DNA from 4 places in the Paenibacillus sp. LT-B23 genome. Region 1 is predicted to be linked to each of the others. Evidence: riboswitches for the same ligand, from Rfam matches in the RefSeq annotation. Region 1 holds a riboswitch; each other region holds the start of a gene.

Region 1 (5,331 bases):
GCCCACTTCACTAACTCTGTCTCCTCTACGCCGCCTACAGGCACGAATTGGCTCGCCATCCGGTTACCGAAGGTGATTGTCCCTGTTTTGTCCAAAATCATCGTGTTGATGTCCCCGGATGCTTCTACTGCCTTGCCTGACATGGCCAGCACGTTAAACTGGGTGACCCGGTCCATACCGGCAATCCCGATAGCTGACAATAGTCCTCCAATCGTTGTAGGAATCAGACAGACCAGCAACGAGATCAGCACGGGAACAGGCAGGTCAATGTTAAAATGACGGGCAATCGGTGCCAGCGTAACCACCACGATCAGAAAAATAATCGTCAAGCTGATCAGCAGGGTATTCAGCGCAATTTCGTTCGGCGTCTTTTGGCGCTGTGCGCCTTCCACGAGCGAAATCATTTTATCAATGAACGTCTCGCCCGGTTCTGTCGTAATCCGCACCTTAATCCGGTCACTGACCACACGCGTCCCGCCGGTTACCGAGCAAAAATCACCGCCCGACTCCTTGATCACTGGGGCCGATTCTCCCGTAATCGCCGATTCATCCACTGAAGCAAGACCTTCAATCACCTCACCATCACTCGGAATCATCTCGCCCTGGGACACCATCACAATGTCACCTTTGCGTAGCTCGGTCGAGCTGACCACCTGAATCTCATCCCCGACAAGCTTATTGGCTTGTGTGTCCTGCTTGGATTTTTTCAAAGAAGCAGCCTGCGCCTTACCCCGCCCCTCTGCGAGTGCTTCGGCAAAGTTAGCAAAAAGCAACGTGAACAACAGGATGATAAAAACAGCCAGATTAAAGCCCATTTCGTTGCCAGTTCCAAAATAACTGGGAAACAGCAGCATGAGCAGCACGACCAATGTGCCGATTTCCACGACAAACATGACAGGATTTTTCATCATGATCATCGGATTTAATTTCATAAAGCTATCCTTGATCGCATGCTTCAAGATGCTTTTGTCCAGCATGCGTTTGCGTTGTTCCTTCATGATCAAGCACCCCGTTCATCCATTCTCATTTTCTTCTTCCTGTTCATCTTCTTCACATGGTCAGAAATTCAGCTACAGGCCCCAATACGATTACGGGCAAAAAGGTCAACGCGCCGATCAACAGCACAACCCCGATTAAAATCGCCCCAAACAGCTTGTTGTCCGTGCGAAGTGTGCCCGTCGTCACGGGAGTCGGTGCTTTGGCATTCAACGAAGCCGCTACAGCTAACAGTGCAACTATAGATACATATCGTCCGAAGAACATAACAATCCCTGTTGTCGTGTTCCAGAATACGTTGTTATCCGCAAGACCCTCAAATCCAGAGCCGTTATTAGCCGCAGATGACGCATATTCATATATCACCTGAGTCAAACCATGATATCCGGGGTTTGTGACCGCATCGTACCCCCAATGACTCATAAAAGCGAGCGCTGTCGGCACCAGAATGAGAAACGGATGTACCAAAATGGCAATCGCGATCAGCTTCATTTCCTTGCCTTCAATTTTCCTGCCCATAAATTCCGGGGTCCTGCCGACCATCAATCCACATATAAACACACCCAGAATCGCGTACATCAGCATATTCATCAGCCCGACGCCCTTACCGCCGAAAATGACGTTCAGCATCATTTCACCCAAAGCAGCCATACCGCCCAGCGGGGTCAGTGTATCGTGCATATTATTCACCGAGCCTGTGGTTGCCGCCGTCGTTACAGCCGTGAACAACACCGATTGTCCAATGCCGAAGCGAACCTCTTTCCCTTCCATGCTTCCCTGAGAAGCATCCACACCCAGTGCATGAATCAACGGATTGCCCGTTTTCTCCGACACATACGTAATGGATAGGAAGACGAGGAACAATACCATCATGGAGCTAAAAATAATCCAGCCCTGCTTGCGATTACGGGCGAACAGTCCAAAGGTATACGGCAGCGAAGCCGGCATCACCCACATCGCCAAAATTTCCAGCACATTCGTCCAGGGATTTGGATTTTCAAAAGGATGCGCCGAGTTGGCCCCATAGAAACCGCCCCCGTTCGTACCCAAATGCTTGATCGATTCCATCGAAGCAACGGGTCCCAAAGCAATCTGCTGCTGTGTTCCGCTTAGCGTCGTGATATCCGCCGCAGGCTGAAGTGTCTGCGGTACCTTCAGTCCAACCAGCACCAGTGTAAGTACAAAGGCCAACGGAAGAAAAATCCGTATAATCGCTTTGATAAAATCCTGAAAAAAGTTGCCCATCCCTTCACCGCGCCGCGTCAATCCTCTCATAAAAGCCGCAGCAACCGAAAAACCGGAAGCAGCCGAAGTGAACATCATCATTGTAACGAACGCCATCTGCGTCAAATACGTAAGTCCGCTTTCTCCGCTATAATGCTGGAGATTTGTATTAGTCATAAAGCTGATCACTGTATTAAAAGCAAGTGACGCTTCCATATTGCCATTTCCAGACGGATTAACGGGAAGCAGTCCCTGCAAGCGCAGCAGCACATAGCTGATCGCCACAAGCACGACATTCGTAGCAATGAAGCTCATAACGTACGTGGTCCAACGCATGCTCTCCAGCTTTTTCAATCCTATAACCTTATAAATCAGCTTCTCCGTTCCGTCAAACACCCGATCCGTCCGATTCGGTTCATTTGAGAATACATGATATATATAGGTGCCCACTGGTTTCACCAAGAGCAGCAATATCACAATCACAATTCCAATTTGCAGCAGCTCCATCATCTATTCCCTCCTTCAAAATGCTCCTGCGTTTGGAACAACAGACGAGTTCATAGCACCAGGCGAGTGCACACGTTTGCGAAAACCCGCTGCCTCTGGTGTCTCATCCACGATCTGCTGTCCCCCGCCCGTTTGATCCTGTTTAGCTGATTAGAACTTTTCAGGATTCAGGAGTGCGTAGATTAAATACACAAATACAATAGCAGTAAGCGCAAGCACAACCATCATCCTTTTCGCCCTCCTTTGGAGGTCTGCGCATCACACCAGCGTACAAACAGCAGTATCACTCCGTAACTCACAGCCATCACGAGCAGCATGTATATATCCATCATGTTCATACCCTCCCGTATCGGTCCTCAGATCGTCATTCTTACATCCTCGTAAAATCACCATACAATGAATTCGAAAATTTTAATTTATATTAGCCATACCGTAAGCGACTATCCGTTCAGCAGGAAACCCACCTCTCCATTCAAAGTGTAGATCACATGGTCTGCTCCCAAACCTCGATAAATCCCTTGAGGATTACAGCCTTGTGTAATGACATAGACCGAATCTGATGTCAGCGGCCGGCATATTTGCAGAAAACGGCACGTCAGATTCAAGCTGTTCTCAAACAAATACACGCAGCCAATTTCTTTTTTGGGAAAATTCCATTTCCCCGCTTGCATCGTATTGATGCGCACAATATGCTCCACACCCATTTTTTTGAGCTGTCGTTCCTCCTGAGCGCTATTCGTCAGAACCGCAAACGCCAGTTTTTTGTACATAAGCAATTTCACAAAATTTCTGCCCGATTCATTCGGTGCAGTGACAATGATTAGTCGACCTTCCATCAGTAGCTCCTCTCCCGGTATAAAAAGACAACAAAAAGAAGCCAAAGGAAAAAGGCTTTCCTCCGGCTTCTTACGTAACCATGATAAAATAAACCATGGCTGCACACGGCGGTTTGTTGCCTCTCCCTGTACGCTTACGAGGTTAGCTGTCGGATTCGGACGTGAGAGTCGCCCTATTTCTGGCACTTGGCCAGAAAATTCACCCCATGAGACACACGGCCCTTTAAAAGCCGAATAGATCTCCTTTGGTTCCCCCGCTTTTGCAACTGCAAAATTCAGCGCTATAGACAATTCGTTGCTGCTTCATTCACTTAATTTGAAATTACGTCTTGAATCATACACCCGCGCAAGGAACACTGTAAAGCTCACCTGCAGGGTTATAAATCGGTCTTTGGAGCAAAGAAGATTAATAATAGCGCTTACAATTTGAATATCCTTCTCCCAGCTCCTTCAAGCTCGGTTTTTCATCCCTTTTTGAAAATGACGGGCATGTCAATATTGGCGTATGGAGAGCATTTTTTGTCCCTTTTTTGTAAAAGAGAAAGAAAAACTGCTGTATGCACCTGATAAACGCCGATTGAGCCTGTTTTTACGATGAGAAGCACCGCAATTCGCCCCATTTGCAGTACCATTTGCCGTTTTGAACAAAATACAATTTTACAGTTTCAGACAGTGCAATACATCTATTATAGACTTGCAACCCTTCATTAAATTGCTTACAATTTAATTGTAAAATATTAAATCAGGAGGGATACCATGACCGTTTATGAATATGATGCACAAACCCTGCAAGGGAAAGAGATTCCGTTGTCCACATACGAAGGAAAAGTTCTGCTTATCGTGAATACAGCCAGCAAATGCGGGCTAACCCCTCAATACAAGGCGCTACAAGAGCTATATGACCAATACCATGAGCAGGGTCTTGAAATCCTGGGGTTTCCCAGCAACCAGTTTGCCAAGCAAGAGCCGGGCTCCAGCGAGGACATTTCGGAGTTTTGCCAGATTAACTATGGAGTTACGTTTCCGATGTTTGCCAAAACAGATGTCAATGGCGATCAGGCACACCCTTTATTCCGCTACCTCACCCGGACAGCTCCGGGCGTACTAGGCTTCAAAGCGATCAAATGGAATTTTACTAAATTTTTAATTACACGCGAAGGTAACGTATTTAAGCGCTACGCCCCACAGACAACTCCGGATAAACTGGCGGGGGATATCGAGAAGCTCTTGTAGCAAAGCTTACAAGCCACTTCATCACTGTTCACAAGCAGCCGAACCAGGCGGCTGCTTGTGTGGCTAGGAAAAAGGGATATAACAAAAAAGCATCCCTTCACGTCAAAAACGTGTCAGGATGCTTTTTTAACTGTGTCTTGCATGTAATGCGGTCGAGAGGACTCGAACCTCCACGGGCGTACGCCCACTACCCCCTCAAGATAGCGTGTCTGCCATTCCACCACGACCGCAAATTCTAATGTTTTGAGGCAACAGATTTATTATACTCCCTTGTATTCTATTTGTAAACATAAATACAATAATTGTTTTAAAAGTCATATAACCTAACATATAAATGCTATAAAAATATTTAATTTGACATACAAGCATCTTGAGTGTAAATATATATTACATAATATCATTGAAATTTTTCTTAATCTGATTTTTAAAGTCACCTAATATAACATAAAACTATACCCTAAGGAGGCGAACCGCTTTGCAAAAAGGCAATCGTTTGCTGAACTACGCATTGCTGTTGGACCCTTCCCTGCCTGTC
Region 2 (5,331 bases), on a different contig from region 1:
ATACTAAAAATCTTAGTTTGTCACAGGTGTTGGAATTTCTGAGATGCAATCTTGGCAAACAATTTTTCCTTTGAAGTAAATTACGTTCTCGGCGTTGCCGCAGAAGATACAAGCAGGCTCGTATTTTTTGAGCATAATGCGTTCGCCATCAACATAAATTTCCAAAGCGTCTTTTTCGCCAATACCCAATGTGCGGCGCAATTCGATTGGAATAACAACACGTCCGAGCTCGTCAACTTTTCTTACAATACCAGTGGATTTCATCATAATAAATCAGGCTCCTCTCGCCGTTTAAAATAATATAAGTGTCATGATTCGACAAAATTTTCTCTTTTCTGATATTTACTATACCAACGATTCCCAAAACAGTCAACCTTAAAAATGAGCTAACAGATTAATTATGCAAAAGTATTTAGAATAAAGAGCATGATGCGTGTGTATTACCTTATTTTATTGATGATTTAAGCCATTTGTCGATTTGGAAATGCCGAAAAGCTATAATTCGACATATTACGACAAGCTATGTCGAATGAAGGGAATCGTTTAGGATTTTATTGTATCTTAATCCATTATTCAGAATATTAAAGGAGTTGATATCTTGCACCAGCCACTCAGTGAAGAAAAAGTTTTTAAGGACCCGGTACATAACTATATCCATGTTCAGGATACAGTGATATGGCGTTTGATCAATACTCCAGAGTTCCAACGCTTGCGTCGTATTCGGCAGTTGGGTACATCTTATCTTACGTTTCATGGAGCGGAGCATAGTCGTTTTTCGCATTCGCTAGGTGTGTACGAAATTACACGGCGTATTATTTCCCAATTTGAACGCGATGAATTTTCCGATTGGCCGAAGGAAGAAAGTTTAGTCGCATTGTGTGCAGCTTTGTTGCATGATGTGGGGCATGGCCCGTTTTCCCATTCTATAGAAGAAGCCTTTCATATGAATCACGAGGATTGGACATGCCGGATTGTATTGGGGAATACGGAGATTAACGCTGTGCTGCGGCAAGTCGATGAGGAGCTTCCTGCGAAGGTGGCTGCGGTAATTGCCAAAACGTACGACAAGCCGATTGTCGTAAACCTGGTCACAAGCCCACTGGATGCGGACCGTATGGATTATTTGCTGCGGGATGCGCACTCAACAGGCGTCAATTATGGCACCATAGATTTGGATCGTATTTTACGACTGCTGCGTCCTCATAATGGAAGAATTGTTGTGAAGGAGTCAGGTATGCATGCGGTAGAGGATTATCTGATGTCGCGCTATCAGATGTATTGGCAAATTTATTTTCACCCTGTGACGCGCAGCTCGGAAATTTTATTACGTAAAATTTTCAAGCGGGCAAAGGAGCTATTTAGAAACGGATATAAGTTTAGTTTTCTGCTGGATCCATTGCCAGACCTCTTTCGGGGAGAGCTTACGGTGGAACAATATTTGATGCTCGACGAGTCTTTGATTCAGACAGTGTTCAGTCAGTGGAAACGGGAAAAGGACGAGATTTTAAGCGATTTGAGTACCCGTTTTATGGATCGCAAGCTGTATAAATATGTAGAGATCGAAAATATGGATACAGATACCATTGACAACATTCGGACAGCGCTAGAGCTGGTTGGTCTGCATCCGGAATATGATCTGGAAATTGATTTTCCGACGGATCTTCCTTATGATGTGTTTCGGCAGGGTGGCTCGACGGACAACCAGATTTTACTCCTGGGACGTAAAGGAGAAGTGAGAGAAATTTCCGAAGTGTCGGAAATTGTGCGCTCCATTAGCGGCATTCACCGGGGAAAATATCACATGTACTATCCCCAAAATAAATTGGATGGGGTAAAGGACAAGCTTCCTGCCGAAATAAGGAATTATTTTGTCAAACAATAGACAATTATATGCCAAATAAAGTAATAAAGGAGACAAAAAACCTTGAATTTATTCGACACTCACACTCATTTGGATGCGCCGCAATTTGACGAAGACCGCGAAGAAGTTATAGCACGCGCTGTCGAATCGGGAGTGACCCGAATGATTAATATCGGATTTAACCGTGAGACCATTCCGTCTACCATGAAATTGGCCGAAACGTATAATTTTATTTATGCGGCAATTGGATGGCATCCACAGGATGCGATCACGATGCAGGAAGGCGATCTGGAATGGATTGCATCGTTATGCAGTCATAAAAAAGTCGTGGCGATCGGAGAGATTGGCCTGGATTATTATTGGGATACGTCGCCGAAGGATGTACAGCATCGGGTGCTACGCAACCAGATTGGACTGGCTCGTGAGCTGAACATGCCTATTGTCATCCATAACCGGGATGCGCATGAAGATATTGTTAAGATTTTGCGTGAAGAAAAAGCGAGTGAGGTAGGCGGAGTGATGCACTCCTTTTCCGGGAGCTGGGAGACGGCTAAAATGGTGCTGGATATGGGCTTTCACCTCTCCTTTGGCGGGCCGATAACGTTCAAAAATGCCAAGCAGCCAAAGGAGGTACTGGCACAGGTGCCGCTGGACCGTCTGCTCATTGAAACGGACGCGCCCTACCTGACACCGCATCCGTTCCGCGGGAAGCGAAATGAGTCCGCACATGTGGGACTGGTCGCAGAGGCGGCTGCCCAAATCAAGGGAATAGCGGTGGAGGAATTAGTGTCAATAACGACCCAAAATGCCTTGGAACGATTTGACATTAAGTAAAAAAGTGAAGAAATCAATCAAAATAATGAGATAGACGAAGCTAATCATGAATTTGTTGCAGGAAACTCGAGAATATTACAATATTTTAACCGAATATTTTAGAAAATGTACTTGAAACCTGCTTTACAACATGCATAGAAACAGGATATCATCTTTTCAGTGAATTGTTGTTTGAATGTAAACACCAACAGCTCATTTCATGAACCAGTCTCGCTGAGTCCCTTTTACAGGGAACGGGGGAACCGATATGGCTTACTGTACGTCCGGTGTATGGGCAAGAAGGGAACGTCTCTTCCGCCAGCCGGCTCGACCTAGATTCCTTTCCCGGATGGGATTGAACAGGTGGAGGGGCCGTATTTTGATTTCTTTCTGGGTCTTCGGGGTGAATGTGAAGGCGACCGCCATGAGCGGTTGACCCAAGCTAGGGCGTCTCTCTACGTCCGAACCCGACAGCTAACCCCGTAAGCGTAACAAGAGAGAAGCCATCTCGTGCATGATTTTTCCGCATATTCGCACATGTCGGAAGCCACGAAAGAGCTCTCTAGTCTCTTTCTCTGGCTTTTTTTGTTGTGAATAAAAGAAAATCTGTCATCATACTGTGATTAAACAGGGGAGGACAGCATGCCGCGAAGACGGGTACATGGTGCAGGACAGTCGCAGTACGGGCTTGTCTTGTAGAAAATCTGTTATAGTCACGTCAATCTCAACTATGTCTTACTCCAGACGGCGGGCTATGTAAGGAGGACGGAGGAAATGGGCATTTTCCAAAAACAGGAGACCCATGAGTCACGCTCATCCAGCATGTCTTACGTATTGCGTTGGAAGCAAGAAAATGTGCGCCAGGCTGCTTTGGTTGCTATTTTTCTAATCGCACTAACGATTATGATTTCAATTCTGGTGTACACTCAATCTAAAAAACAGGTCTTTTTTGTCATCGATGGTAAGGCATCTGCGGTAGAAACCCGGGAATCCCAGCTCCAAGATTTGCTCAAAGAGCATTCGATTTCACTTCAGCCGCATGATACGGTTTCGATGCCGCTGAACGGAGCAGTTCAGGATGGGGATCGCGTAGTTATCAAACGTGCCAATCAGGTCAAAGTATCCTCAGGCAATGAGACGAAAAAGTTGTACACAACAGAAAATACAGTAGAGGGTGCCATTCGCACCTCGGGCTATAAATTATCGTCAAATGATAAAGTTTACCCTGCTCTGGATGCCTCTGTTTCGTCTAACATGGACATAAAAATCGTCCGTGTGAAGAAACAGCAGGTCGAACAGAAGCAACAGGTGCCTTATCAGGTCATCAAAACGGCCGATCCGAGTCTCTATAAAGGCGATAATCGGGTCATCCAAAGCGGTAAAACGGGTGTTGTGGTCCAGCATGTTCAAAAGGTATACCATGACGGAAAATTGGTATCCAAGCAACTGGTAAACAAGGAAGTCGCGCAAAATCGTGTGGATAAGGTGATTGCGGTAGGAACGAAGAAAAAACCGGTCGTTCTGGCTGCTTCCGTCGGTCCCGAAGATGCCGTTAAGGCAACACGGGTTAGTTCGGGCAATGCTGTCCGTAAAGCAGGTGTGAATTTCAAATACAGTAAAGTATTACAAAACGTCTCCATGACGGCGTATTCCTCACAGGAGTCAGGTATCGGTACACGTACCGCATCCGGCACGCGTGTCACGGAAGGGCGCACCATTGCTGTCGATCCAAGTGTGATTCCAATCGGCTGGTGGGTGTATATTGAAGGGGTGGGCTTCCGCCGTGCGGAGGATACCGGTGGCGCGATTAAAGGCCACAAAATCGATGTGTATTATGAGAGTTTGAGTCAAGCCAATCAGTTTGGTCGGAAGCACGGAAAAACCGTATATGTGATTGGACCCGTGAAGCCTGAAATGAACTAAAAACGTGTTGTATATGTTTGGGTCAATGCGATACTATTAACGTCATAGTTATGCCATGCTAAGAAGAGGATATCCTCTTCTTATTTTGTTTTCAAAAGCAGGGAAAGATGAATATAGCTTACTGTGTAGTAGTGGAGGGAAACGCAAATGATCAAGGAAGTGATCGTGGTAGAGGGTCGGGATGATACGGTGGCTATTCGCCGTGCTGTCGAGGCGGATACGATAGAAACGGGCGGCTCCGCCATCAATAAAATGACGCTGCGCAAAATTGCATTGGCACAGGAGCGGCGGGGTGTCATTATTTTGACCGATCCCGATCATGCAGGGGAGCGCATCCGCAAAATTATCGCCTCCAAGGTGCCCGGTTGCAAGCAGGCCTTTATACCGGAGGCGGAAGCGACGCGCAAAGGGGATATTGGCGTAGAGAATGCCTCGCCTGAAGCGATCAGACACGCTCTCGCACGAGTGCATACGACGGTGGAAGGGGCTGATCCTCTAATCGATTGGGCGGATCTGATTGACGCCGGACTTATTACCCACCCAAATGCTGCTGCACGGCGTATGGCTTTGGGTAATGTGCTGGGGATTGGTTACTGTAATGGTAAGCAGCTACATAAACGGCTCGCTGTGTTCCAGATCAGCCGTGAGGAATTTGCTGGTGCGCTGGCACAAATTGAAAGTGAAGGATTGTGATATCCGTATGACAGGGATTCAAGATATAGCAACACCGCGGC
Region 3 (5,331 bases), on a different contig from region 1:
GTCTAACCTGTTTAACAGCATAATTTCAACATGTCAGGTACATAATAAATGAAAGCAACAGAAGGTACCACTGCACGGAAAGGGGGATACATATGCCGTACAGGGGAATATTGCCAATCATGGCACTGTTACTAGCATTTTCGAGTTTTCCCGTTCACGCGGATGCGCCTCCCGATACCGGAACGACTCATCCCAAGGAAGCGGTTGTTGTTTCTTCAGCACAAAAGAGCAGACAACGAGCCACTCCCACATTAGCCATGCTTCGAAAAAAACATGCGGATATTTTTAAAATGTGCGGCCCACATACTCAGCAAATTGCCCTGACTTTTGATGACGTGCCTGATTCCCGGTATACGCCGCAGGTTCTGGACATTTTGCACGCGAATGGTATCAAAGCCACCTTCTTTATCGTCGGTCACCGTGCGGAAAAACACCCGGGCATGATTCGCCGTATCATACGTGAAGGCCATGCCATAGGCAACCATTCCTATACCCACCCGGATTTTAGGAAGGCTTCACCGGAACGCTTTCGCAACCAGATTAAGAAAACAGAACATATTTTGGAGGCCACCGTGGGCTTTCGACCCAAGCTGATTCGCCCGCCCTATGGTGAAATAACGGAGCCTCAGATCCAGTGGGCGCGTCGTCACGGCTACATGATTGTAAATTGGAACGTAGACTCCCTCGATTGGAAGGGACTGAGTAAAACACAAATTCATCGTAATGTGATCCCGGCTACCGGACCAGGCTCCATCATTTTAATGCACGCAGGCGGTGGTCAAAGCTCCAACCTGAAAGGCACTGTTCAATCCCTGCCGGGTCTTATTCAAGCGCTGAAAGCCAAGGGGTACAAATTTGTCACGGTTCCACGGCTACTTCACACCTCGGAGCGGAAATAACAGTAAAGGGCTGTCTTACGAGCAGATGCATTCTGCTCGTCAAGACAGCCCTTTTTTAATCGACAAAGCCCATATGAATCAGGACCGGCGATTAAGTTATTTGATATTTGTTTACATAATATATATTATGTAAACAAAATTCATGGCTTATACAGTCTATTTATCAATGACGTACAGCTTCACATTTTGGAAACCAAAGTCATTCACAAAAGATGGACTTCCCGGAATGAAAATATCAATCCGTTTCCCCGTAATGGCGCTGCCCTTATCGCGGGCTACCGCTACAAAAGATTGATCCGGCAGCCCTGGATGGGAATAGCCTGTAACCAACACTTTCGTACCCAACGGAATTACGCTTGGGTCTACGGCAATCGTACCGAGCTTAAGCGGATTTCCGAAATAGTCTACCGCTCCCCATTTTCCATTTTCACTGGCTGCTGCGGAATACGCTGTGGCCTTCACATCAACTACTTTGCTGTAGTTAAATGTTTTGCCCCATGCTTCAACCTGTTGACCGTCACCGGCCGGCTCTTTCTCGGACAAAAGCTGAGGCTTCGAATCTGAAGCAACATTTACCTTGTTCTCGTCCGGAACCTTAATTTGTACTCCTGCATATATATTGCTGGCAGCAACATCCGGGTTCTCCTTTTGCAGATCCTCTACGGATACCCCGTAACGCTGAGCAAGCAAAAAGAAGGTATCACCTTCCTTGGCGGTATGAAGCGAAGCGGCGTCGGCTACCCCTGCTGTCTGTGCCAATCCTGCTATAGCTGTGGCCAGCACTGCAAATTTCATTGTTTTTCCAATACGTTTCAGATGTTTCAAAAGATATGTACCTCCTCTAATATGCCTGCGAAGTTAGCTGTCGGATTCGGACTCAGGAGAAGCCCTATGCTTAATGCAATTCACCCCTAGGCACCTTCCATCCATTCGTATGAAGACGGATCAGAAGTGACTGCCGTTGTTACGTCCCCCGCACTTCCCATGATTTTGGGTCCCGCATTCAGCGCCTCTCGTTGCTGTCTGCTGCCCAGGTAAGTTTTGGCTCACTGCATAATATCACAATTTTGTAACCTTATCTGCATGAAAATGTTGGGAACCTCGAACATCATACTATATCCGTTACAATTTTGTCATCAAGAAATCGAAAAGAGTTACAAAAGTCTGAACGAGGATGACAAAAAAAAGAAAAAGCCCTCCCGTCAAACTTCTGCCGTGGAGGGCTTGCTTCATAGCCTTTAAAAGCTCATTTCTTATAAAACCTTGGCAAGAAAATCCCGGGTACGGTCATGGCTTGGTGTACCAAAAACCTGCTCCGGTGTACCTTGCTCCACAATTTGACCATTATCCATAAAAATAATGCGGTCTCCTACCTCGCGGGCAAAGCCCATCTCATGCGTTACGATGACCATCGTCATGCCACCCTCAGCCAGCTTCTTCATCACGTCCAGCACCTCTCCGACCATTTCAGGGTCCAAGGCGGAGGTCGGCTCATCGAAGAGCATCACATGCGGCTGCATCGCCAAGGCGCGTGCAATTGCAATCCGCTGTTTCTGTCCACCGGACAACTGGTTTGGATAGGTGTCTTTTTTGTCTTCAAGTCCAACGGTACGCAGCAGCTCCAACGCAATTTTCTCTGCTTCCTTTGCTGACTGGCCTCTAACCTGGGTCGGCGCAAGTGTCAGATTTTGCAGTACTGTTTTGTGTGGGAACAGATTGAAGTGCTGGAACACCATGCCCATTTTCTCACGAGTTGCATTAATGTTGTGACCGCGTGCCGTAATCGGCTCACCCTCAAACAGAATCTCCCCGTCAGTCGGCTGCTCCAGCAGATTCATACAACGCAAAAATGTACTTTTTCCCGAGCCACTCGGTCCAATGACGACAACAACCTCGCCTTTGGCAATATCTACATTAATGCCTTTTAAAATTTCATTTCTGCCGAACGATTTACGCAGTTGTTTAACGGTGATCACTGGCTCTCAACTTCCTTTCCCATAAACCCAACAGCTTCGACAAGCTGAATGTCATTACAAAATAAATAGCTGCCGCGATTACGAACGGACTTAATCCTTCGTAGGTAATGTTCTTAATGACTTGGGCCTGATACATAATATCCACCATACCGATGGTAGAAATGATGGATGATTCTTTAATAATCGTAATAAATTCATTACCGATGGCAGGCAGTACGGACTTGAACGCTTGCGGTAAAATGACGTGACGCATAGCTTTGCCTCGTCCCATACCGAGTGAACGGGCTGCTTCCATCTGACCACGGTCTACTCCCTGAATACCTGCACGGAAAATTTCTGCCAGATATGCCGAGCTATTTAGAGATAACGTAATAATACCGGACTGAAGTGGCGTAAAATTGACGCCCAGCGTCAATGCAACCCCGTAATGGATGATCATAAGCTGTACCAGCATAGGTGTGCCACGCAGCACCTCCACGTACGCTGTACCCAACCACTCAATGATACGTACACCGCTCATCCGCAACAGAGAAATGATCAGACCAATGATAAATCCGAACAGTACCCCGAGGGCGGACAGCAACAATGTGTAGCCGATACCCGTAACGTAAAAACTGCGATATTTCCAAAATATATCCACAATGTTATGGGAAGAAGCCTGTCGATCCGCAGAGAGCGCACTCGCTTCCGTGGAAAACTTTTCAATAGACCCGTCTGCTTTCAGACGAGCCAGCGTTTTATTTACAGATGCCAGCAGTTCAGTATTTCCTTTACGAATACCTACAGCCGTTTCTGCTCCTGCTTCCTCAGGCACCGCCTTGGCAAGTGTTACAGTGCCATCCAATGTGTATCCTTTAGCGACAGTGTCTTCAATCACTACAGCATTCACACGTTGGGTCCGAAGCTGGAGCACCAGATCGGATATTTTGTCCAGTGAAGTTACTGAGGCATTGGGCACTTTCTGAGCAATTTCCTCTTGGATACTCCCCTTTTGTGCTCCGATCTTCTCGCCTTTCAAAGCAGCCATCGTCGAATATTTGTCCTTATCCTCCGGGCGTACCATAATCACTTGCTTGGAGTGGTAGTACACATCCGAAAAATCAATACTCTTTTTGCGTTCATCCGTCGGTGTCATACCTGACAGAACCAAGTCTACGCGGCCACTTTGCAGAGCAGGCAGCAACGAGTCAAAGCTCATGTCCTCAATGACCAGCTCTGCACCCAGATCCTTGGCAATTTCATTGGCGATATCAACATCAAAGCCAACAATGGTATCCTTACCGTTAATTACTTTATGAAACTCATACGGCGGAAAATCGGCACTCATGCCGAGTACAAGTTTTTGCTGTGTCTTCGCTTCCGTTCCGTATGCAGTGAGCATAGGAAGACCAGCCAGCAGCAAGATAACCGCCGTCAAAATCAGGGCGGTAAAACGATATGCCTTTTTCAATCTTTTTTTCTCTCCTTAAATTCTTTATAATAAATAAGATTGTGTCATTATAAATGAATATGCATGAATATGCAATGAATGTTATAGTACTATTTCAGCATACCTAACGTAATACCTACATTACAGCTTTTACAAAGGAGTTTTTCCATGAATTACAAAAATACGATCCAACGTACCATTGAGCAGCATGCCCAACGTTTTAAGGACATTTCTTTATATATTGGCGCCAACCCTGAACTGGGAAATGAGGAATTTTTGGCCTCTGCCCGTCTGAAAGAGGAATTGGCTTTTCACGGATTTGAAGTTCAGTCCCCTGTTGTGGATATAGAAACGGCTTTTATTGCGACTTTTAAAGCAGCCAAACCCGGGCCGGTCATCGCTTTTCTGGCGGAATATGACGCTCTGAAAGGCTTGGGACACGCATGTGGACATCACTTGATCTGTATGATGAGTACAGGAGCTGCTGTCGGCCTCAAATCAGTCATTGACGAGATCGGCGGAGAAATACGAGTATACGGCACACCTGCCGAGGAAACGCGCGGTGCCAAGATTCCCATGGCGGCTGCCGGTTTGTTTGATGATTGCGATATAGCGCTCATGACACATCCTTATGACCGCTATGAAAAATCCGGCAAATCGTTGGCAATTGATGCTGTACAGTTCGAATTCTTTGGGAAATCCGCTCACGCCGCTGCCAGTCCCCACGAAGGTATTAACGCGCTGGATGCAGTGATTCAAACGTTCAACGGCATCAATGCGTTCCGCCAGCAGGTGAAGAGTACGGTACGTATTCACGGCATTATTAATCAAGGAGGCCAGGCAGCGAACATTATTCCTGATTATGCTTCTGCTCAATTTTATGTACGGGCTGCTACACGTCATGAACTGAATTCATTGACTCGCCGTGTCGTTCAAATTGCTGAAGGTGCTGCCTTACAAGCTGGGTGCCGTCTGGAAACCTCGAATTATGAAACATCTTATGATGAAATGGTGACCAACCGCGCGC
Region 4 (5,331 bases), on a different contig from region 1:
GCCTGCATCGGGTGGAGGCGTTTGATAACTCCAACATACAGGGCTCCGATCCAGTCTCGGCAATGATTGTGTTCATTGATGGCAAGCCTGCCAAGAAGGAATACCGTAAATATAAAATTCGTTCGGTGCAAGGGCCGGATGATTATGAAACGATGCGTGAGGTCATTCGGCGTCGATATGAACGTGTGCTCAAGGAAAATCTGGAGCGTCCGAACTTGATCGTCGTCGATGGTGGACGCGGACAGATTAAAGCTGCTGTGGATGTGTTGGAGAATGAACTGGGTTTGTTCATTCCTGTGTGTGGTCTGGTGAAGGATGCCAAGCACAGAACCTCTCAACTACTGGTGGGGGATTCTCCCGAGGGCGTGACACTGGCCCGCAACAGTGAAGAATTTTACCTGCTGCAACGGATTCAGGATGAGGTTCACCGATTCGCCATTACATTCCATCGTGAGCAACGGGGCAAATCCATGGTAACCTCTCGTTTGGACTCGATTCCGGGAATTGGCGAGAAGCGGCGTAAGCTGCTGCTTAAGCATTTTGGTTCGCTTAAAAAAATAAGAGAGGCCAGCGTCGAAGACTTCCGGCCTCTCTCTATTGGTGATAAGCTTGCGCGTCAGATTATAGCTGCCCTTCGGGAGGAGGAGTCGTAGAATACGGCTCTTCTTTTTTTATGGGCTCAAACATGACTCGATTTGGCTTCTTTGGACTAAACCAGTAAATGATGTAGCCCACAATAGCCGGCAATACGATCCAGAACAAACCTGCGGTCAGGTTTACCATGTCTCCCAGACTCATCACGCTAAGACCCATCAGAATGCTGTCAAAAATAACGTGGCTGAACATGGCGGCAATAAAGCCGTAACGCAGAAACACAAAACTGAACAGCAATCCAAGGAAGGTCAGCTCGATAGGTCTGGAAATGACCGGATAGATTGGATACAGTGTGTGTCCCAATGCCCAAATCAGCGTGGTAATCAGACAGGCAACAAAAGTATTTCTCACCATCTTTTTCACCATCGGGATACCAAACAGACGGTATACGGCTTCCTCTCCAATGCCTGCCATCCATGCCATAATCGGCAGTAACCATGGATAGGCCATATTGTAAGGAGATTGTGTGGCATCTGTTGTGGAGAACGTATTAAACGTACGCTCCAGCACAAAGAACAAAATGGATTGTACACCGAGTAAAATAAAGGCCCACAAGTAGCCCACATACATACTGCGAAGCACATACAGCCCGTAGCCCGGCTCTTTGGCGCGTGGCCAGGCATTCAGTCCAACCCTGCTCATCAGCCCGTCACCGCCGACCAAGGAGAAGTAGATCGCTACAGCCATTACGAAGGAAACCACAACTTGCAAAATCATAAGAAATATAAGTGCTCCCCGACCGCCTGCTTCTGCTTGCAGTATAGGCAGTATGTTAAATGTCCCTGCCATACTGGCAGCAAAATATACAATGGACAGCACAATGCCACGTACAAAGGAAGTGTGGCGTCGTGTGAGTGAGGCGTATACGATGGCAAGTATGCCTAATACCAAGCTAAATAAGGCATAGCCTGCGTAGGTCATCCAGTTAGCCCAGTACGTTTGCTTTTTGACATAATCCGTATAGGACGATGGGGCGGAAAAGCTCTGTGTAAACGAGCGAACATTTCCGTCTTCAAACGTAAACGCCAGCGTAAGCACAGAGGAGCCAATTTTTTTGTCGTTTACGGTGTACTTCAATCCGCCCTCGCCTTCGGATGTCGCAAGCTTCAAGTCCGATGGTTTAAAGCCAAAGCGTTTTACCCAGGTTGCCGCTGCCTGCTCCTTTGCTTCCAGCGTCATGTCTCCCTCGGCTGCACGTACAAGCCTGCTACGTGCTTGCTCATCCGTAGAAATATCAGCTTGTGTGTAACTGGTGCTGGAGGTAATTCGTTTAAAGCTGACGACTTTGCCTGTGGACAAATCCACATGAACTTGCACTTTGCTTTTGGAAGAAGGTTCCGGTAAATCGACCCGGAAGGTTTCGTAAGGATAACTTTTTTTCCATGTACGGTCATACTGTTGAAGCAGCTTTTCTCTGGATAAATAACCGTACAGGTCCGTTTCGGCCTGATAGGTCACGACAGGCTTTTCCGGCTGCGATTCGGTATAGCCCAGCTCGGAGCGGGCGAAGTCCAGCGCGTGTATGACTGCTTCCTGCTTGCTGATGACCTTGGCATTCGTCAGTGCTTCCGGATTCGGATTACTAAACGAGGGAATAAGCAATTGAAAGACAAAAAAGCAAATCAGGCCAATCCCGCCCAGCAAGCCTAATCTTTTGAAGTTGGCCGTGAGCACGACCGGTTTCCCGATAGGATTCATGAGTTTCCTCCTTAATCTGTAAATAAGAACATCCATTAAAGATATCATACTGCACAGGTTCCCGCCAACAGACCTAGGATATTCATGAAAATGGAGTGAAAGCACTATAAAGTTTCAATAAAATAAGATAAGCTGCGATTAAAGGTGGACTATTCTCAAATTACCGCTAATTTAACGTTATTTCGAAGAAATCGGTTTTGTGCTCTGTATATAGAAGGATTATAATCTGTTGAGACAATGCATATGAAATATATAGGTAACGATATACATTTGAGCCGAATTTCCATAGGAAAACGGGGGAACCATGTTACTGGGGTGAATTTTACAGCCGGTCCCGGACCGGAAGTGTGAATAGGGCATACTGTGCAGCCCGAATCCGTCAGCTAACCTCGTAGGCTGTGAGCAGGAACCAAGTCAGGCACTCGGATTTCCGGTGTCTTTTTTTGTGTTATTAAAACGTAGCTGAGTTAAGTCCGCTTCGCGATCCATTTGATCTTCCGATCGCTGTTGTCTCTAAAAGAAACGGACTAAAGAAACTGAAAAGAGATTGGTGATTTTATGAGCTGGCAGTAGCGGAGGGGCAGAATTGTTCTGAAGAAGCGAAGCGTTTGCCTTTATAACCGGATTTTAACCATTAAAAGGGCTTATAAAATCAGAAAAAAATCCGGGGGTAACAGCAATCGGAAGAACAATCTGCACCCGGAGCGTCTCCATGCTCATAATTCACCAAGTAGGAGCAGTGATAAATAGATGAATCCCAATGCAAGATGGCTTCGGCTTTCTCCACCGCAGATATTCGTTGTGGGCTTTGCCATTATCATTCTTATAGGCAGCTTGTTGTTAATGCTGCCGATTTCCAATACAACGGGAAAGCCGCTTGCATTTATAGATGCTTTGTTTACAGCCGCCTCCGCAACCTGTGTTACAGGTCTTGTTGTTAAGGATACGGGTATCTTCTTTACCACCTTTGGTCAGGTGGTTATCGCTGCGCTGATTCAGATTGGTGGTCTCGGCTTTATGGCGATGGCTACCTTGATTGCGCTGGTGTTCAAGCGCCGCATTTCCTTGCGGGAGCGCCTGATTTTGCAGGAAGCGATGAATCAGACTTCTGTTGAGGGAATTGTCGGATTGATCCGCAGAGTGTTGCTGTACTCGCTAATCATTGAGGGCGTGTGCGCCACGATATTCGCCATTCGCTGGTCCTTTGATATGCCCATGGGCAGGGCGATTTATTTTGGGATCTGGCATGCGATTTCGATGTTTAACAATGCAGGCTTTGATTTATTCGGTCACTTTCGCAGCCTGACAGGTTATGTGTATGATCCTATTGTTAATTTTACAGCTATGTTTCTAATTATTTCGGGTGGCATCGGCTTTGTGGTGATGTCGGACCTGGTAGAATACCGCAAGCGCGGGAGACTTTCCTTGCATACCAAGGTGGTACTCAGTATGACGGCTGCCCTGATTGTAGTCGGCACGCTTGTCATCTTTGTATTCGAGTTTACTAATCCGAAGACACTGGGCTCGCTGGATTGGGGGGGGAAGCTGCTGGGATCTTTATTCCAATCCGTAACGCCCCGCACCGCAGGTGCCAATACGTTAGATATCGCTGGCTTGCGACAGGCCACGCAGTTTTTCATTATTATATTGATGTTTATTGGTGCTTCTCCTGGCTCTACGGGAGGCGGGATTAAGACGACAACGTTTGCGTTGCTCATTGGAGCCGTGATTTCGATGCTGCGGGGCAGGGAGGATATTGTGCTGTTCAAATACCGGCTTGCGCAGGGGCGAATTTACAAGGCTTTGACCATTACATTGCTGGGACTGCTGTTTGTCATTGGGGTGACGATGATTTTGTCAGCAACCGAGGATCATCATTTTCTGATGATATTGTTCGAGACGGTGTCTGCATTTGGTACGGTGGGATTGTCTATGGGGCTTACACCTGATTTAACGGTTATAGGCAAGCTGGTCATTACCCTGACGATGTTTGCCGGCAGATTGGGTCCGCTCACACTGGCTTATGCACTGACTCCGAAAAAGGGTAAGGAATTATATCGTCATCCGGAAGGCAAAATGATTATAGGATGAATCAATTTCATAATACCCTCAGTAGCTTTAATAAAGAGTACATATAGATCAAAATGGTTTGATTTGTCTATATGTAGTATACATTTTGTTGGCTTAATCATTTGTGAAATTGATTCAGATAAGGGAGTTTTCGAGTAGATATGAAAACGCAGCAGTTTGTGGTTATTGGTTTGGGACGCTTTGGCTCAAACCTGGCTTTGCAATTGGTGGATATGGGATGCGAGGTGCTTGGCATTGACCAGAATGAGGATATTGTGGATAGTATGAGTGAGCTGTTGACGCATACCGTCGTAGCGGACGCTACAGACGAGGATTCGTTACGATCGCTAGGCATTCGCAATTTCGATTGCGGCATTGTTGCGATTGGGAATGATATTCAGGTTAGCATCCTGGCTGCCATTTTGCTAAAAGAACTGGGTGTGAGCAAAGTCGTTGCCAAAGCGATTTCTGTGCTGCACGGACGGGCGTTGGAAAAGCTCGGTGTGGACCGGGTCATTTATCCCGAGCGGGATATGGGGATACGGGTTGCGCACCAACTGGTTACGCCTAACTTGCTTGATTATTTGGAGCTGTCCAAGGAATACAGTATTGTGGAACTCAACGTTCCTGCATGTCTGCATGGCAAAACGTTATCTGAGCTGAATGCCCGCACTCGCTTTGGTTGCAGCATCGTAGCGCTTCATACGGCGAATGGTATCCTGATTGCACCCACAGCGATGGATCGGCTAAAAGCGGACGATATTATGGTTATCATCGGCTCCAATGACAATATCGGCCGCTTCGAGGACGAGGTTGTTAACGTGAACGAGGAAGGCTGATCTCCTCTACACCATACGATAGCCCGCAAACGATGCACGTGTCTCGCTGATCCAGCGCCGTGCTGTCGGC

What was found. A riboswitch is a leader RNA that binds a small molecule or an ion and turns the genes downstream of it on or off. The one in region 1 is predicted to bind cyclic di-AMP.
Region 2: it holds a riboswitch for cyclic di-AMP, as region 1 does, so the genes downstream of both, ACWXW9_RS24675 (resuscitation-promoting factor) here and ACWXW9_RS12050 (hypothetical protein) in region 1, are expected to answer to the same signal.
Region 3: it holds a riboswitch for cyclic di-AMP, as region 1 does, so the genes downstream of both, ACWXW9_RS01565 (3D domain-containing protein) here and ACWXW9_RS12050 (hypothetical protein) in region 1, are expected to answer to the same signal.
Region 4: it holds a riboswitch for cyclic di-AMP, as region 1 does, so the genes downstream of both, ACWXW9_RS16605 (TrkH family potassium uptake protein) here and ACWXW9_RS12050 (hypothetical protein) in region 1, are expected to answer to the same signal.

The regions. Positions count from the first base shown of each region.
Region 1 covers NZ_JBSQBM010000008.1:136,421-141,751, forward strand. Annotated here, with positions in the region: gene kdpB (potassium-transporting ATPase subunit KdpB) at 1-998, opposite strand, end outside; gene kdpA (potassium-transporting ATPase subunit KdpA) at 1,051-2,727, opposite strand; gene kdpF (K(+)-transporting ATPase subunit F) at 2,878-2,955, opposite strand; gene ACWXW9_RS12050 (hypothetical protein) at 3,168-3,563, opposite strand; cyclic di-AMP (ydaO/yuaA leader) riboswitch at 3,679-3,854, opposite strand; gene ACWXW9_RS12055 (glutathione peroxidase) at 4,320-4,796, shown strand; tRNA gene ACWXW9_RS12060 (tRNA-Leu) at 4,944-5,026, opposite strand; gene ACWXW9_RS12065 (urease accessory protein UreF) at 5,290-5,331, shown strand, end outside.
Region 2 covers NZ_JBSQBM010000025.1:81,258-86,588, reverse strand. Annotated here, with positions in the region: gene ACWXW9_RS24690 (AbrB/MazE/SpoVT family DNA-binding domain-containing protein) at 13-267, opposite strand; gene ACWXW9_RS24685 (HD domain-containing protein) at 599-1,882, shown strand; gene ACWXW9_RS24680 (TatD family hydrolase) at 1,925-2,695, shown strand; cyclic di-AMP (ydaO/yuaA leader) riboswitch at 2,897-3,179, shown strand; gene ACWXW9_RS24675 (resuscitation-promoting factor) at 3,449-4,597, shown strand; gene rnmV (ribonuclease M5) at 4,745-5,290, shown strand; gene rsmA (16S rRNA (adenine(1518)-N(6)/adenine(1519)-N(6))-dimethyltransferase RsmA) at 5,298-5,331, shown strand, end outside.
Region 3 covers NZ_JBSQBM010000001.1:340,185-345,515, reverse strand. Annotated here, with positions in the region: gene ACWXW9_RS01570 (polysaccharide deacetylase family protein) at 93-899, shown strand; gene ACWXW9_RS01565 (3D domain-containing protein) at 1,056-1,724, opposite strand; cyclic di-AMP (ydaO/yuaA leader) riboswitch at 1,732-1,906, opposite strand; gene ACWXW9_RS01560 (amino acid ABC transporter ATP-binding protein) at 2,153-2,875, opposite strand; gene ACWXW9_RS01555 (ABC transporter substrate-binding protein/permease) at 2,862-4,325, opposite strand; gene ACWXW9_RS01550 (M20 family metallopeptidase) at 4,473-5,331, shown strand, end outside.
Region 4 covers NZ_JBSQBM010000012.1:144,298-149,628, forward strand. Annotated here, with positions in the region: gene uvrC (excinuclease ABC subunit UvrC) at 1-653, shown strand, start outside; gene ACWXW9_RS16600 (CPBP family intramembrane glutamic endopeptidase) at 622-2,352, opposite strand; cyclic di-AMP (ydaO/yuaA leader) riboswitch at 2,616-2,765, shown strand; gene ACWXW9_RS16605 (TrkH family potassium uptake protein) at 3,103-4,443, shown strand; gene ACWXW9_RS16610 (potassium channel family protein) at 4,584-5,261, shown strand; gene ACWXW9_RS16615 (LysR family transcriptional regulator) at 5,268-5,331, opposite strand, start outside.